One region of the Jeotgalicoccus huakuii genome, then DNA from elsewhere that is predicted to be linked to it. Evidence: predicted binding sites of a transcription regulator. Region 1 holds the regulator's gene; each other region holds the start of a gene.
The links. Region 1 encodes CtsR, which represses protease genes until heat stress. Its sites were predicted from a motif close to ATGGTCAATAAAGGTCAAACA; they were not measured.

Region 1 (5,788 bases):
AGGTACTATATTTTTTTAGAAAGCGTTATAATTATTATTAAGAAAATTCTAAGGAGAATGAATATGTTAGATTATCTAATGACCTTGGAACCCTGGCAACAGGCACTTATAGCAACCTTGTTCACATGGACAATGACGGGGCTCGGTGCAGCAGTTGTCTTTTTAACTAAAGGTGTTAGTGAAAACTTTTTAAATATCACACTTGGCTTTGCAGGCGGTATTATGGTAGCCGCAAGTTTTTGGTCACTTTTATCACCTGCGATTGATGCGAGTGCAGATAATCCAATAGGAGAATGGTTCCCTGCTTTAGTCGGCTTTTTAGGCGGTGCCTTATTTATTTACTCCTTCGATAAAATTATCCCTCACCGTCATAGAGGAGAACACACTGCTGAAGGGCTTACAGTTGCTAGCTCCAGAAGAAGTACCTTACTAGTAACATCCTTAACACTTCACAATATTCCTGAAGGACTCTCTATCGGTATTCTCTTCGGTGCAGCAGGGTTGAGTCAAGATCCAGTCATGATTGCCAGTGCACTTACCTTAGCAGTAGGGATTGGTCTACAAAATATCCCAGAAGGTACTGCAGTTTCCATGCCGTTAAGAGCAGACGGTGCATCTAAATTTCGAGCATTCTTTTGGGGCTGGATGTCAGCAATCGTTGAGCCGATGGCAGCACTTGTTGGTGTCTTGCTTGTGGCCTCAATGGAGCCAGTATTGCCGTATGCTTTAGCTGCAGGTGCAGGTGCAATGATATTTGTGGTGGTGGAGGAAGTCATTCCAAGCACACAAAAAAATGGTCATTCCGATGCAGCAGTCTTTGCATTCCTGATTGGATTTTCTGTGATGATGGTATTAGACGTAGCATTAGGATAACAAAAAAGCCTCTAGGGTCTTCCCTAGAGGCTTAAAATTTATAAATTTTAATAGAAGAATCCAATGATTACAGAGCTTAAGATAGATACAAGTGTCGCACCGTATACTAGTTTAAGACCAAATCTCGCAACTTTGTCTCCGCTCTCACCGTGAAGTCCTTTAACAGAACCAGCGATGATACCGATTGAACCAAAGTTAGCAAATGAGATTAAGAATACTGAAAGCATTGCTTGTGTCTTCTCAGAAAGTCCTTCTGCAACATTAATGAATTCAAGAATTGCAACAAATTCGTTTGTGATTAACTTAGTTGCCATTAATGAACCGGCAGTTTGTGCCTCAGCCCAAGGAATACCCATTAGGAAGGCAACTGGCATAAAGATGTAGCCCAAGATATCTTGGAATGAAAGGTTTGAACCAGGAATTAATAAGAAAATCTGGTTCAGTAAACCGATTAGAGCGATGAAACCAATTAACATCGCACCAACGACGAGTACGATTTTACCACCATCGATGATGTAATCACCAAGGACTTGGAAGAAAGATTTACCTTTTTCTGGATTAGTTGAGATTTCAATGTCGCCATCCTCGATAACTTCATCATATGGATTGATGATGTGTACGATGATGTAAACACTGAATAAGTTCAGTACAATCGCAATGATGACAAATTGAGGGTCTAACATTGTAAAGAATGCACCGACAATAGAAAGTGAAATTGAACTCATTGCTTGTGCAGCTAATGTATATAAACGACGTGTTGTAAGCTTAGGCAGCTGATTCTTAAGTGATACGAATACTTCTGACTGTCCAAGCATCATAGATGCCGCACCATTGTATGACTCGATGTATGGCATTCCAGTAATCTTAGTCAGTAAGAAACCTAAACCTTTAATGATGAAAGGTAAGATTCTAGTGTAAGAAAGAATACCGATAATCGCCGAGATGAAGATAATTGGAATAAGCACGTTGAATAGGAATACATCAACTGGTTCGCCTTCCGCGTTCGTCATCAAATCTCCAAACACAAATTGCGCACCTTCTCTTGCATATCCTAGTAAGTAGTCAAAACCGTTCGCTAAACCAAGGATAATCGTTTGTCCACCAGTAGTGCTAAGGAATAAGAACGTAGCGATAAACTGTAATGCAACTAATATTAATATGTTCTTCCAATGTTTGAACGCAAGTTTTTTGTTACTACTTGCAATCCAAGCAAGAAAGACGGTGAATAGTATACCAACTATTCCCATTACAATACTCATTGTGAAAGCCTCCAAAAATTATTATGTAAGAAATATTGAAAATGATTTCATTTGTAAATTATATACCAAATGATACATTTATGCGATACTAAATTATTATAATGCAAGCGGTTCCAAAAATAAACCCTTTTGGGTAAAAAATAAACATGTTATTTGCCAATTTTGACCACACCTTGTATACTTTAGTCAAAGTAGGTCAAGAGGGAGTGATGAAATGCGTAATATGTCGGATATTATTGAAAAATATTTAAAAGAAATGATTGAGAAATCCGGTAACGAAGTCGTTGAAATAAAACGTGCGCACATCGCTGAAAAATTTGATTGCGTACCGTCCCAGTTAAACTATGTTATCAAAACACGCTTTACAAATGAACATGGCTACGTCGTTGAAAGTAAACGTGGCGGTGGCGGCTATATAAGAATCACCAAAGTAGAAACACATTCTGAGACAGAATACTTAGCGCACTTACAAAATCTTATTGGAGATAACATATCTCAGTTGAATGCGGGACACCTTGTTCAATCAATGTATGAAAATGGTGTCATTACCTATAGAGAGGCACAAATCATCGATGCTGTAATGGAAAGAGAAGTTTTATCCATTGAGTTACCTTATAGAGATCGCTTAAGAGCGAAAATTTTACGCCGTGTAATCACGGCAATACTGTACGCTAAGGAGTGAATATATGAAGTGTGAGATATGTAATGAAAATGAAGCCACAGTCCATATTTCGGAAGACTTAGGTCTTGCTCAAAATGTACGGTATTTGTGTGAGCAGTGTGCTGAAAAATCGCTACACATGAATGACTATCAAGTGGATAATCCTTTTGACATCCACACATTACTGAAAATGTTAGCGGCTAATGCAGAGAAAAAAGAGGTGGAAGTTGAAGCGCCTGAATGTCCCTCATGTGGTTCAACATTAAGAAGTGTGGTCGACAATGGCTTGTTTGGTTGTAGTTATTGCTATGACTACTTCGGCGAATACGTACCTCAAATCGTTGAACGTGTGCAGCTGAACCAAAATAGACATCTTGGGAAGATTCCTCATCAAAAAGTAGATGCGCTGCGCCTCAAAAGAGATATAGAGTCCTTACAACAGAGACTAGACGACAAGGTAAAAACTCAAGCTTTCGAAGAAGCTGCGGTGATCAGAGACCAGATTCAGGCACTGAAGGATGGTGAATCGCATGGAGAATAATATTAGTAAGTGGCTCAGTAGAGCGGCAGTCACTGATATTGAACTTTCCTCACGTGTGAGGCTAGCACGGAATATTAATGGTGTACCTTTCACACATATGCTTGAAGATGATGAAGACATCACAGCGCTCGGTAAAATAGTAGAAAAAACTTTACCTAGTTTGACGCGTTTCTGCTTGTCTGAATTTACTGATGTAGGCCGTGCTTTGTTGGTCGAAAAGCATTTGATTAGCCCTAGATTTTCACAAAATGGAGAAAGTGTCTTTATCAATGAAGAGGAAGACATGTCGGTGATGATTGGTGAGGAAGATCACGTACGAATCCAAAGTCTAGGTGTAAATGAATCCCTTGAGTCGCTTTACGAGAAAGCGAGTGCTATAGATGATACATTAGAAGGTAAGATAGAGTATGCATTTGATGAACGATACGGCTATCTTACTGCTTGCCCAACTAATGTAGGGACAGGTATGAGAGCCTCTGTAATGCTGCATTTACCTGCCTTAACAGCCTTGAAAAGAATTCAACGTTTTCATAATAATTTAACACGCTTTGGTTTTACTTTACGAGGTATATACGGGGAAGGGTCTAAGCCCATTGGTTCTGTTTATCAGTTATCGAATCAAGTGACACTTGGTTTTAGTGAAACAGACATCATTGAAAATTTAACAGAGTTAAAAGAACGTATTATCGAAGAAGAACGTATCGCAAGAGAGCAATTAAAAACATTAGAAACCTGTGACGCTGTCAATCGTTCTTTTGGTATTCTACAATATGCCTATAAATTACCTTTAAAAGAAGCGGCAATGCATTTGAGTAATGTGAAGCTAGGGATTGACTTAGGCTATATCGATTTTGACCGCTTTAACTTTCAAGCGTGGTTCCAACAAATCCAACCGGCTTTTATTAGCCAAAGACTGAATGAATATGAATATGACACTAGTCGACCAAACAATCAGCACGAACGATTACGGGCGACACTGACACGCGAACTATTAGGAGGGAAATAGATGCTATTTGGAAAACTGACAGAGCGAGCACAAAAAGTACTCGCATTTGCCCAAGAAGAAGCGATCACACTTAAAAACTCTAATATCGGTACTGAACACTTACTATTAGGTTTGGTAAAAGAAAAAGAAGGCATCGCCGCAAAAGTTTTAGCATCGTTTAATATCGATGAACAACGAGTTAATGAAGAAGTGCACAATTTAATAACAACGGGTACAGAAAAAGCATCATCGATTCACTATACACCGCGTGCTAAAAAAGTAATTGAGTTATCTATGGATGAAGCTCGTAAACTACACCACAATTTTGTAGGTACAGAACACTTACTATTAGGCCTTATTCGTGAGAGTGAGGGCGTGGCAGCGAGAGTATTGGCTAATCTTGATTTAAATATTACGAAGGCACGTGCTGCAGTGATTAAAATGCTTGGTAATCCAGAAGCTTTCCAGTCACATTCAAGTGTCCAAAAAGATACTAATACACCGACATTAGACTCTTTAGCACGTGACTTAACTCAAATGGCCAGAGAGAGTCAGTTAGATCCGGTGATTGGTCGTTCTAGCGAGATTACACGTGTTATAGAAGTGCTAAGTCGTAGAACTAAGAATAACCCCGTGTTAATTGGTGAACCTGGTGTTGGTAAAACAGCTGTGGCTGAAGGCCTAGCCCAAGCAGTGATTAACAGTGAAGTGCCTGAAAACTTAAAAGATAAACGCGTGATGTCTCTAGATATGGGGACTGTTGTTGCAGGTACTAAGTACCGTGGTGAATTTGAAGAGCGAATGAAGAAAGTAATGGATGAAATCCATAAGGCTGGTAACGTCGTACTATTTATCGATGAGTTACACACACTAATCGGTGCGGGGGGAGCTGAAGGTGCGATCGATGCATCTAACATTCTTAAACCAGCTCTTGCGCGTGGCGAACTACAGTGTATCGGTGCGACAACTTTAGATGAATTCCGAAAACACATTGAAAAAGATGCGGCATTAGAACGTCGTTTCCAGCCGGTAATGGTCGATGAGCCTAAGGCGGAAGACGCAGTGTTGATTCTAAAAGGCCTACGTGATCGTTATGAGGCGCACCACCGCATTAATATTACAGATGAAGCACTGGAAGCAGCAGTTCGTATGAGCAGCCGCTATATTCAAGACCGTTTCCTGCCTGATAAGGCAATTGACTTAATAGATGAAGCTTCATCTAAAGTTAGATTAAGAAGCTATTCTACACCGCCAGATCTTAAAGATTTAGAGACGCGTTTAGAAGCAGTGAAAAAGGAAAAAGATGCGGCGGTTCAAAGCCAAGAATTTGAAGCGGCAGCAAACTTTAGAGATCAACAAACAAAAATTGAAAATGAAGTTAAAGAATGTGAAGAAAACTGGAAGAAACAACAGGGTCAATCTTCACAATCAGTTACAGCGAGTGATATTGAGCTTGTAGTCGCTGGCAT
Region 2 (5,788 bases), on a different contig from region 1:
TCACTGGACTCGGTGCACCGTACTGGGACGCAGAGGCAAGAGGTGCGATATTTGGTTTAAGTAGAGGCTCGACCAAGGCACATATTAGCCGAGCAACCCTAGAGGCTGTTGCATATCAAACTAAAGATGTCCTTGATGCGATGCAAGTTGATGGGGCAACTAAAATTGATCGTTTAAGAGTGGACGGCGGTGCAAGTGCCAACAATTTCTTAATGCAGTTCCAAGCTGACATTTTAAATACGACGGTTGAACGTCCAAAAATTGTGGAATCCACTGCCTTAGGTGCTGCTTATCTTGCGGGTCTTGCCTCAGGATTTTTTGAATCCCAAGAAAAACTGAGGGAGCTCAGTGAAACTGAAGCAGTTTTTGAAGCGAAGATGGAAGAAAATAAGAGAAATCAATTGTACAGTGGTTGGCAAACTGCCATTAAAGCAACTCAAATGTTCAAAACCAACTAAACATAACTAGTAGGAGGGAAACAATGTTAAACGCACTGACAAGAGCACACCAAATTGAGCACATGTCTAAAACAGAATATGATTTACTCATCATCGGTGGTGGTATCACTGGTGCTGGTATTGCTTTGGATGCAACAATGCGCGGTTTAAAAGTTGCCTTAGTCGAAATGCAAGACTTCTCTGAAGGTACATCGAGCCGAAGCACGAAACTTATTCATGGTGGTTTAAGATATTTAAAACAACTTCAGATTGGTGTTGTTAAAGAGACTGGTAGAGAAAGAGCAATCGTCTATGAAAATGGCCCACATGTTACCACTCCGGAATGGATGCTACTGCCTTTTAGAAAAGGTGGTACTTTTGGTGAATTTACAACTAACATAGGGCTAAAGGTTTATGATTCTTTAGCTAAAGTAGAAAAAAATGAGCGTCGTCATATGCTTTCTAAAAAGGAAGTTTTAGAACGTGTCCCAAATATTAATAAGAAGGCCCTCCAAGGTGGTGGTTATTATGTTGAATATAAAACTGATGACTCAAGACTTACTATAGAAGTGATGAAAAAAGCAGCTCAGTATGGTGCAGATTTAGTGAATTACCTTAAAGCAGATGGCTTCATCTATAAAAAAGAAACAATTAAAGGATTAAAAACGACCGATCAATTAAGCGGTATCACACATAATATACTTGCCAAAGCTGTCGTTAATGCTGCTGGTCCATGGGTTGATGAAGTGAGAGCATATGATAAGGATGAACCTGTTTCAAAAAAACATCTCGTGCACACCAAGGGGGTACACCTCGTTTTTAAACAAGAGGATTTCCCGCTCACACAAGCAGTCTACTTTGATACAGAAAATGATGGCAGAATGATCTTTGCCATCCCAAGATCCGGTAAAACCTATGTAGGTACAACGGATACTTTTTATACGGATGATAAGAAGAATCCTGTTGCTGATGCTAAAGATAAGGCTTATCTAATTGAAGCCATCAACTTTATGTTCCCTTCACTCAACCTAACACATGATCACATCGAATCATCTTGGGCAGGTATTCGCCCTCTTATACAATCATCATCAAGTAAGAATGCATCAGATATTTCAAGAAAAGATGAGATTTGGCACAATAATAGTGGCTTGATAACCATTGCTGGTGGCAAATTAACAGGCTATCGTCATATGGCTGAAGAAATTGTTGATGAAGTATCACTTTATTTGAAGAAAAATTATAAGATGCACATTGCTAAAGTGTCTACTAAAAATGAACCGATATCAGGTGGAGACGTTGGTGGCTCAATCGGTTATCATAACTTTGCAGACAATATTAGTCGAAAAGCACAAAGCTATGGACTCACTTTAGAAGAAGGTCATATGCTTGCACTTAAGTACGGTTCTAATGCAGAAACGGTATATCAATACGCAGGTATTACTAACGACTCAGAAGAAAAGTACGGCTTACCAAAAGCCCTCTACGCAGAAGTAATATACAGTATTCTGCATGAAATGGTTGTTAAACCGACAGATTTTCTCATTCGTCGTAGTGGTAAGTTGTACTTTGCAATTGAAGAAGTCATGCAATATCGTCAAGGCATTGAAAAGCTTCTATCTGATACCTTTAGTTGGACTGACAGTCAGTATGAACAGTATGTCAGTGAACTTGACCGAGCGATTGCTGACACAAAACATTAATAAGTAAAAAACTGGACCATTGATTATAAAATCTATGGTCCAGTTTTTTATAAAATTATTCTTCTTCGATATTAAATACTAATTCATCATCTTTTATGTCAGCTTTTATTCTTAACCCCTCTGACATATCCGCTTCAATCAACTTACGTGCAAGCGGTGTTTCAATATTTCTTTGGATAAACCGTTTCATTGGACGTGCACCAAATTGTGGTTCATAAGAGCTTTTTGCTACCCAAGTTTTTACTGCATCAGATACTTCAATTTCCATGTGTTGATTTCTTAAGCGTGTATTTAAATCACTAATCATACGGTCAACAATGGCACCCATGTCTTTCTCAGTTAATGGACTGAACATGACAATATCATCCATACGGTTGATGATTTCAGGTTTAAAGTATTTATGCACTTCTGACATGACAATCTCTCTTGTTTGATCTGTTAACTCCCCACCTTGTACAACTGTATCTAGTAGATGTTGGGAGCCGATATTTGAAGTCATAATAATGATAGTATTTTTAAAGTTAATGATACGCCCCTTTGAATCTGTTAGACGACCTTCATCTAAAAGTTGAAGTAAGATATTAAAGACATCAGCATGCGCTTTTTCTACTTCATCTAAGAGGATAACTGAATAAGGCTGACGTCTAACCGCTTCAGTTAATTGTCCACCCTCTTCATGACCAACATAGCCTGGAGGTGCACCGATTAATCTTGAAACAGAATGTTTTTCCATGTACTCAGACATATCGATTCTGATCATATGTTTCTCAGAGTCAAACATTGTTGAGGCTAAGGCTTTAGCGAGTTCAGTTTTACCGACACCCGTAGGTCCTAAAAATAGGAAGCTCCCGATTGGACGATTCGGATCTTTAATACCCGCTCTTGCTCTAATTACTGCGTCAGCAACTAAATCGACAGCTTCATCTTGACCGACGACACGTTCATGAAGAATGTCCGATAATTTCAAGAGTTTTTCCTTTTCAGTTTCAACAAGTTTTGTAACCGGAATACCTGTCCATTGGCTCACGATAAAACCAATTTCCTCTTCGGTCACAACTTCTCTAATAATTCTATTGTCAGATGATTCTTCTTGTTGCATTTCTTGTTCATATTCTTCGAGTGCTTTTTCTAACTGTGGTAATTTACCATGTCTAAGTTCTGCCGCACGTTCAAGCTCATAATTGTTCTCTGCGTCTTCTAATTCCTGACGTACTTTGTCAACTTCAGCTCGTTTGTCATTCACTCTTTGAATTTGTTCTTTTTCTTTCTCAACTTTGTTTTGAAGTGTAGACTGGCTCTCTTTCATATCCGCTAATTCTTTTTGGAGTTCGGATAGACGCGCTTGTGAAACTTGGTCATCTTCTCCTTTTAAAGCTTGTTCCTCGATTTCAAGTTGCATTACCTTACGATTAATCTGATCAAGTTCAGTTGGGTTCGATCCCATCTCTGTTCGTATCGTCGCACTCGCTTGGTCCATGAGGTCAATTGCCTTATCTGGTAAGAAGCGATCTGTAATATAACGGTCTGATAGTTCTGCAGCTGCAACAAGGGCACGGTCTGTAATTCTTACACCGTGGTGCACTTCATAGCGCTCTTTTAGACCGCGCAGAATTGAAATAGTATCCTCTACATCAGGCTCTGGTACTTGAACCTTTTGGAAACGTCTTTCTAAGGCAGAGTCTTTTTCGATATACTCACGATATTCGTTTGTTGTTGTTGCCCCAATACAGTGTAGCTCACCTCGTGCAAGCATAGGCTTAAGCATATTGCCTGCATCCATTGCACCATCAGTTTTACCAGCCCCAACAAGCATGTGGATTTCATCAATAAATAGAATAATTCTTCCTTCAGATTCTTTAATTTCTTTAAGCACAGCTTTTAATCGTTCTTCAAACTCACCACGGAATTTCGCACCCGCAACTAGTGAAGTAAGATCGAGTTCAAAAACTGTCTTATCTAAGAGACTATCTGGAACATCCTTACGTACAATTCTTTGAGCAAGTCCTTCGACAATTGCCGTTTTACCCACACCAGGTTCACCAATTAGTACTGGATTATTTTTTCTCTTACGACTTAAAATTCGAATCGTATCTCTGATTTCTTCATCACGACCAATGACCGGATCTACCTTACCATTTCTGACTTCTTCAACAAGGTCACGCCCATATTTTTCTAATACTTCATATTGATTTTCAGGATTTTGACTCGTCACGTGGTTACCCCCTCTTATTTTCTTCACTATTTCTTTAACAACTTCATCCTTATTACCTACAGCATTGCTTAAAATATCATCAATTTTTAGCGCTGCTAGAAATATGTGTTCCTGGGAGATATAATCATCTTCCATATCAACAATCAGTTTTTCCGCTTCATTATATAACTGCGAAAAACCTTGCGACATATAGACACCATATTCTATATTATCGCCACTTACCTTATTGTATTTTGCTAATTTTTCATCATAACTTTTAATTATATTGTCAATGTTGATGTTTGCTCTTTCTAGAATGTCAGCACTCATGCTATCTTCAATCAATAGCATTGCTTTTAGTATTGACTCTAGCTCAATTGCCTGAAGTTTAAGATCAACTGTCAGACCTTGAGCACGTTCAACGATTTGTTGAACTTTAACTGTCATCTTATTTATATCCATTTAAACCACCTCTAATCAATAAATTAAAGTGTTTGACCAAATTTGACCATAACTTAATTATACACTTTAAGAAGATTAAATCAAGTAATTGATAGCAATTTAAGACAATTTGTCTTATATTAAATGATGTACATTTTAAGGAGGATCACCTCATGGAAATCATTACTATTATCAAATATGCTTTTCTTGGTTTATTACAGGGCATTACAGAACCAATTCCCGTATCATCTAGTGGTCATTTAGTCATTGCCAGGGAGCTATTCAATATCGAAGCACAAGGTCTTTCTTTTGAAATATTTTTAAATACGGCTTCCCTTATTGCAATCTTGTTCATCTATCGAGATGATATCATTAGTATCATCAATAATTTGTTTAGATATTTATTTAAAGGCGCGAGAGACGATGATGCAATTACTGATTTTAAATATACGATTTGCCTAATTATCGCGACGATTCCAGTTGGTGTTGCAGGGCTACTGCTTAAAGATGTAATCGGCGATAATATTTCTGTTGGCTTCGTAGGACTTATGCTACTTGTAACAGGTATTGCACTTTGGTTTATTAAAAATAAAAGAGGCGATAAGAGGGATGGAGACCTGACAATTAAAGATTCTATAATAGTTGGTCTATCTCAATGTATAGCATTAACACCTGGAATTAGCCGCAGTGGTGCAACAATTGTCGGTTCCATTGCAGTTGGTCTTAGCCAGAAAAACGCATTAAGATTTGCATTTCTTCTTTATATTCCAGTATCTCTTGGAACAGCTTTAATATCCGTTGGAGATATCGTTAACGACCCTAACATGGATACACTATGGTTAGCATATTTAATTGCCTTTATTATTACCCTTATCGCAACATATTTTGCAGTTAAATGGTTACAAAATGTGATGGAAAAAGGTAATTTGATTATCTTCGTTTACTACTGTTTTGCTTTAGGCGCTTTTTCAATCCTATATCAGTTTATTTGGGCATAATAATTCAATGGATCCAATCGG
Region 3 (5,788 bases), on a different contig from region 1:
GCATCTTTATACAGTTCGATTGTTTTTTCTCCTATGTCTAGTGCCATCATGTCATCAGGAATATTATCAACATCTACCGTTTTAAATTCAGTGTCATTAGAAAATTCCTTCGCAACAACAACATCCACCGGAAGAATTAACCGACCTTCTGCTTGCTCAAGTAAGTCTTCTGCAATCTTGATATTATCTTCTTCTATTAATGAGGTACCGATTGAATGACCTGCAGCTTTAAGAAAAGTATTCGCCATTCCTCCACCGATTAACACCTTATCTGCTTTAGATAGAAGATTCTCAATGACGCTAATTTTGTCAGATACTTTCGCACCACCTAAAATTGCTACGAAAGGTGTTTTTGGTTCGTCGACAGCATTACCTATAAACTCAATTTCTTTTTTCATCAAGAAGCCAGAAACGGTTGGTAAATGCTCACTAATGCCTACATTTGATGCATGTGAGCGGTGTGCAGTACCAAATGCATCATTTACAAATACATCTCCAAGCAATGCCCAGTACTTACCAAGCTCTGGATCGTTTTTACTTTCTTTGGAACCGTCTAAATCTTCATATCTTGTATTTTGAATAAGTAAAATTTCACCGTCAGGTAAACTGTTCACAGCTTCTTCTAAGTCCTCACCACGCGTCTTATCGCTGAATAATACTTCCTTGTCCATCAGCTCACTTAAGCGCTTCGCAACAGGTGCGAGTGTGTAAGTTTCTTTATCTTCTTGAGATTTCACACGTCCGAGGTGGGATAGTAGAATGACCTTACCACCTTTTGCTAGAACATAAGAGATAGTTTTAATCGCAGCCTTGATGCGGTTGTCATCTGTAATCTCACCATCTTTTAAGGGCACATTAAAATCTGCTCTAATTAAAACGTTTTTACCTTTTAATTCTACATCGTCAAGAGTCTTTTTCATGAATACGCCTCCAAGTATATATTCAATTTTATTATACATATCTCACTTAGTGATTTAAACTACAAAAGTAATTTTACATTGATGTAAACACATCCATAAAAAAACGGACACCCTTTATAAGGATCTCCGTTAGTATCAAATATTTATTTATGTTCACGTATATAATCGTAAATTGTCACAAAATCAAGTACGCCTTCTTGAATGACTTCATCACCATTCGATAATACAGGTATTCGTACCATGTATTCTTCTTGCAGTTCATTGTCTTCGTCGATGTTGACTTCAGTTAATTGAACAAGATCATTCCTTAGTTCAGATAAAGCCAGTCTGATTTGGAGTTTACCTTCATTACATAACGCACAATCGTTACGCATGTAATAAGTAAGATTAAGCATGGTCAAGCCTCTTTCTTCCACAAATTTTTTACTTCACGTTTAAGCGTCTGCATCAATGAATCAATCATTTCAGTGGAGATAATACCCATAGCAATCGCCATGGATACTAAGGCCACTTGGAAGCCGTAAGCTAGAGCCATATCGTATTGGGTCATAACGACACTACGCATGGCATTATATGCTGTACCACCAGGTACCAAAGGAATGATACCACAAGTTATAAATATGATGACTGGTGCCCGTAGTTTGCGACTGCTTAAGATAGAAACCGCAGTCAATACAATAGCCCCTAAAAAGGACGCGATTGGCGCTTCTGCACCGATTTCTGTTGCTATATAGTAAACAATCCAACCTAAGGCACCACTAATACCACCTGCGACAATTGTTCTTCTCGGTGCGTTAAACAGGACACCAAAACCCGCTGATGCAAAGAAACTTAAAATCAATTGGAAAAAATAAGTCATGATTCTCCCTCCTACATCAACATGAATATGAGACCTACACCTGCACCGATAGCAATCGCAGTTAAGGAAGCCTCAGCACCCTTCATAGTGCCGGCTAGCATGTGGCCACGAATCATTTCTCGAATCGCATTTGTGATTAAGACACCAGGCACTAAGGGCATGACTGCAGCGATAATAATTGTTTCGACATTGACACCTGGACCATAGTTTACATAAAGAACAGAAAATAAAGCAATAAAGAACGAAGCAAAGAATTCATTGAAAAACTTAATTTTGGTATAACGCTGAATACTTTCTGTAATTAAGACTCCTAACATGCCACCAAATGCTGCAATAGGAATGTCCACAATAGTGCCATTAAAAAGAAGTAAAAACATTGCTGATACAATACCACCTGCGATAATCACTAGCCATAGTGGAAACATCTTAGTTTCATGAATCGTTTCAATCGTCTCAATCGCCTCATCAATGGGTAATCCTTTAGTAATTTGTCTAGACAAATCATTAATATTAACGACTTTTTCTAAGTTGTTTGCACGCTCTTCGATACGAATCGTTTGAGAAAGTGCGTAATCATTCATTGATAGTATGATTACTGTTGTTGTCACGAACACTTGGACATTACCGATACCATAGTTGTTAGCCATACGTAGCATCGTATCTTCAATGCGGTAGGTCTCAGCGCCGCTCTCTAATAAGATCTTGCCACTATTTAAACAAACATAGAAGACTTTACGAACAAACTTATCATCTAAACTAACGTCAGGTTTATCGACTGTTTCAAGTGCTTCGACTGACAAATCACTCACCTCTTTTTAGCACCCCCGAGAAGAATTGAACTCCCATCTCAAGAACCGGAATCTTACGTGTTATCCATTACACCACGGGGGTAAAATATAAAAATAACAAAACTCATTATATCAAGAATGATAGGACTATTAAAGTCTTAAATATTGACTCTCTTGGGACGATAGTAATAAGATAAATGTCATATTGATTTAAAGGTTATTATCTTTGACCTTGTTTGACTAATGTGTTATAAATAAATAAGAGATTATGCTAGATCATTAATTTAGGAGGCAAAAAATATGAATTTAATACCTACAGTAATTGAACAAACTAACCGCGGTGAACGTGCATACGATATTTACTCAAGACTGTTGAAGGATAGAATCATCATGATTGGTAGTGCAATTGATGATAACGTTGCAAACTCTGTAGTCAGTCAGCTTCTATTCTTACAAGCTCAAGACTCTGAAAAAGATATCTATCTATATATTAACTCACCAGGTGGTAGTGTCACAGCTGGTATGGCAATCTATGATACGATTCAACACATCAAGCCTGATGTTCAAACAATTAGCTTAGGCCTTGCTGCTTCAATGGGATCATTCCTTTTAACAGCTGGTGCCAAAGGTAAACGCTATGCTTTACCAAATGCTGAGATAATGATTCACCAACCACTAGGTGGTGCTCAAGGTCAGGCGACTGAGATTGAGATCGCAGCTAAACATATCTTACAAACACGTGAAAAACTCAATAAAATCTTAGCTGAACGTACAGGTCAACCACTAGAGAAAATCGAGAAAGATACTGACCGTGATAACTTCATGACAGCTGAAGAAGCTAAAGAATATGGTCTAATCGACCACGTAATGGAACCAGAAAAATAATATATTATGAACGAAAAGCGTTTAGGTCACGTGACTTAAACGCTTTTTTTTATTATTATGAAATTAGAATAAACTCAGGAGGTTGTCTAGTGAATATACTTATTTCCGGTGGAACTGGTTTTATCGGCAGTCATCTTACTAATGTTTTAAAGAAAGATCGCCATCACGTCTATATTTTAAGTCGGCAGTCTAAATCAAGTGAACATCCCTACGTGCATTATATAAAGTACGATGAAGATAACTATAATGATCTATCTTGGACTAAAGAATTACCAGAAGAAATCGATTTAGTCTATAACTTCTCAGGCGCCTCGTTAAATAATAAATGGACAGATTATTATAAAGATTTAATATTATCGAGCCGTTTAAACATGACCAATATGCTCTATCAATGGCTTTTTGATTCTAAAATTAAACCGCTCGCCTTTGTTAATGCAAGTGCAATCGGTTACTATCCGACAAGTAAACTTGTTGAGTATGATGAGTACGACGTCTTGTCACCGAATGACTTCTTATCTACAGTGGTAAATAAGTGGGAAGGTGCTGCGAGACAAATTGAATCTTTAGGTATCCGAACTGTGTATACACGTTTCGGCTTAATCTTATCTCGTGAGGAAGGTGCCTTACCTATTCTCGAAAAATTATATAAGGCAAACTTAGGTGGAAATATTGCTTCTAGTCGTCAGTGGTACTCTTGGATTCACATTGACGATGTCATTAACGCCTTATATTTTGTTGGACTCAACCAAGATATAGATGGACCTGTAAATATTACAGCACCCGTCGCTGTGAGACAAAAGGAATTCTCTAAAGTACTCAGCGCCGTACTCGGCACACCAAATTTCTTTAAAACACCGAACTTCTTGTTAAACAGTTTGCTCGGTGAGCGCTCAATGTTAATTACTGAAGGTCAAAAAGTCCACCCAAGACGCTTGTTAAACAATGAGTTTAAATACTTGTACCCCACTCTAGACCAAGCTTTAGAACAAATTTATAGTAAATAAAAATTCCCCTGTTCGATAAGATTACATCGTACAGGGGTTTTAATTAAAATATTTTTTCTTCACCATTGCGGATTTTTTCAGCAATGTCGTCTAACTTTCTAAGTCGATGGTTCACACCTGATTTTGAAATCGGTCCAGTCGATACCGACTCACCGATTTCTTTTAAGGTCATGTCTTGATTATCCACTCGAATTCTAGCGACTTCTCTTAGGCGTTCTGGCAATTCATCTATGCCAATTTCCTCCTCTATAAATTTAATGTTTTCCACTTGTCTCATTGAAGCATTTATCGTCTTATTTAAATTTGCTGTTTCACAGTTTACTAGACGATTGACTGAATTTCTCATATCTCTGACAATACGAATATCTTCAAATTTAAGTAGCGCTTGGTAACCACCTATTAAACTGAGGTAGTCAGAAATCTTTTCTGCTTCTTTTAAGTAGACTAAATAGCCACGTTTTCTATCGATAAATTTCGCATTCAAACCATAGCCATTCATTAAGTCTGTCAGTTCAGCTGCATGATCCTCATAGAGGGTTGCAATTTCTAAATGGTAGGCTGAGGTTTCCGGATTATTTACTGAACCACCTGCTAAGAAGGCCCCTCTTAAGTAGCTTCTTCTGCAGCAATCATTGGCTAGAATTTCATCAGTCACACGGTTTGTTAATAGACCACCTTCAAAAATCTCTAGATCTTTTAATACTGCCATCGCTTCTTTTTTAATTCTACATATATAAACATTATTCTTTTTTAACTTCATTTTTTTACGCACAAGTAAGTCAATTTCTATTTTGTAGACATTTTTTATTAGTGAAAAAATTCGTCTCGCTATTGCCGCATTTTCTGTTTGGACATTGATTACCCACTCATTGTCAAAGTAACTGACTGCACCGTTCATCTTGATCAAGGCAGAAAGTTCACTTTTCATGCAGCATTCATCAACTTCAATTCGTGTTAATTCGTTTTTCATTTCGGAAGCAAATGACATGCAACCACTTTCCTTTCAAATTCTACCTAGTACTCTAGTGTTCTTGATTCATCGATAACGATATCGTAGATAATCTCTGCTAGCTTTTCATTGTTATGGCGGACAACGCCTTCATCATCAACAATGATCAACTCGTCATGCGTAATGACTTTTACACCGTTTGCTTCGATTTTATTGCGTTCACTTTCAATAATATGAACGCCTCTTTCTTTGTACGTTGAAGCCATCTGACTATAGACATCTCTTTCATTTAAAATGACATAATCAATGACCTTTCTCTTAATATGTTTTTCAATAGCATAAAGATGGTCATAGGCTGACATGCCCATTGTCTCCCCTGGCTG

Region 2: clpB (ATP-dependent chaperone ClpB) is a predicted target of CtsR. The motif match lies at 4,820-4,840, and genes of this name have one in related genera.
Region 3: clpP (ATP-dependent Clp endopeptidase proteolytic subunit ClpP) is a predicted target of CtsR. The motif match lies at 2,791-2,811, and genes of this name have one in related genera.

Annotation. Positions count from the first base shown of each region.
Region 1 covers NZ_JAVIYN010000009.1:39,657-45,444, forward strand. The annotation lists gene V6E76_RS06135 (ZIP family metal transporter) at 64-873, shown strand; gene V6E76_RS06140 (nucleoside transporter C-terminal domain-containing protein) at 921-2,132, opposite strand; gene V6E76_RS06145 (CtsR family transcriptional regulator) at 2,347-2,814, shown strand; gene V6E76_RS06150 (UvrB/UvrC motif-containing protein) at 2,819-3,334, shown strand; gene V6E76_RS06155 (protein arginine kinase) at 3,324-4,340, shown strand; gene V6E76_RS06160 (ATP-dependent Clp protease ATP-binding subunit) at 4,341-5,788, shown strand, end outside.
Region 2 covers NZ_JAVIYN010000005.1:11,995-17,782, forward strand. The annotation lists gene glpK (glycerol kinase GlpK) at 1-458, shown strand, start outside; gene V6E76_RS03675 (glycerol-3-phosphate dehydrogenase/oxidase) at 482-2,137, shown strand; gene clpB (ATP-dependent chaperone ClpB) at 2,193-4,790, opposite strand; gene V6E76_RS03685 (undecaprenyl-diphosphate phosphatase) at 4,943-5,767, shown strand.
Region 3 covers NZ_JAVIYN010000005.1:93,885-99,672, forward strand. The annotation lists gene V6E76_RS04095 (phosphoglycerate kinase) at 1-920, opposite strand, end outside; gene V6E76_RS04100 (glutaredoxin family protein) at 1,064-1,294, opposite strand; gene V6E76_RS04105 (threonine/serine exporter family protein) at 1,318-1,779, opposite strand; gene V6E76_RS04110 (threonine/serine exporter family protein) at 1,791-2,588, opposite strand; tRNA gene V6E76_RS04115 (tRNA-Arg) at 2,599-2,670, opposite strand; gene clpP (ATP-dependent Clp endopeptidase proteolytic subunit ClpP) at 2,868-3,452, shown strand; gene V6E76_RS04125 (TIGR01777 family oxidoreductase) at 3,542-4,456, shown strand; gene whiA (DNA-binding protein WhiA) at 4,500-5,444, opposite strand; gene V6E76_RS04135 (gluconeogenesis factor YvcK family protein) at 5,471-5,788, opposite strand, start outside.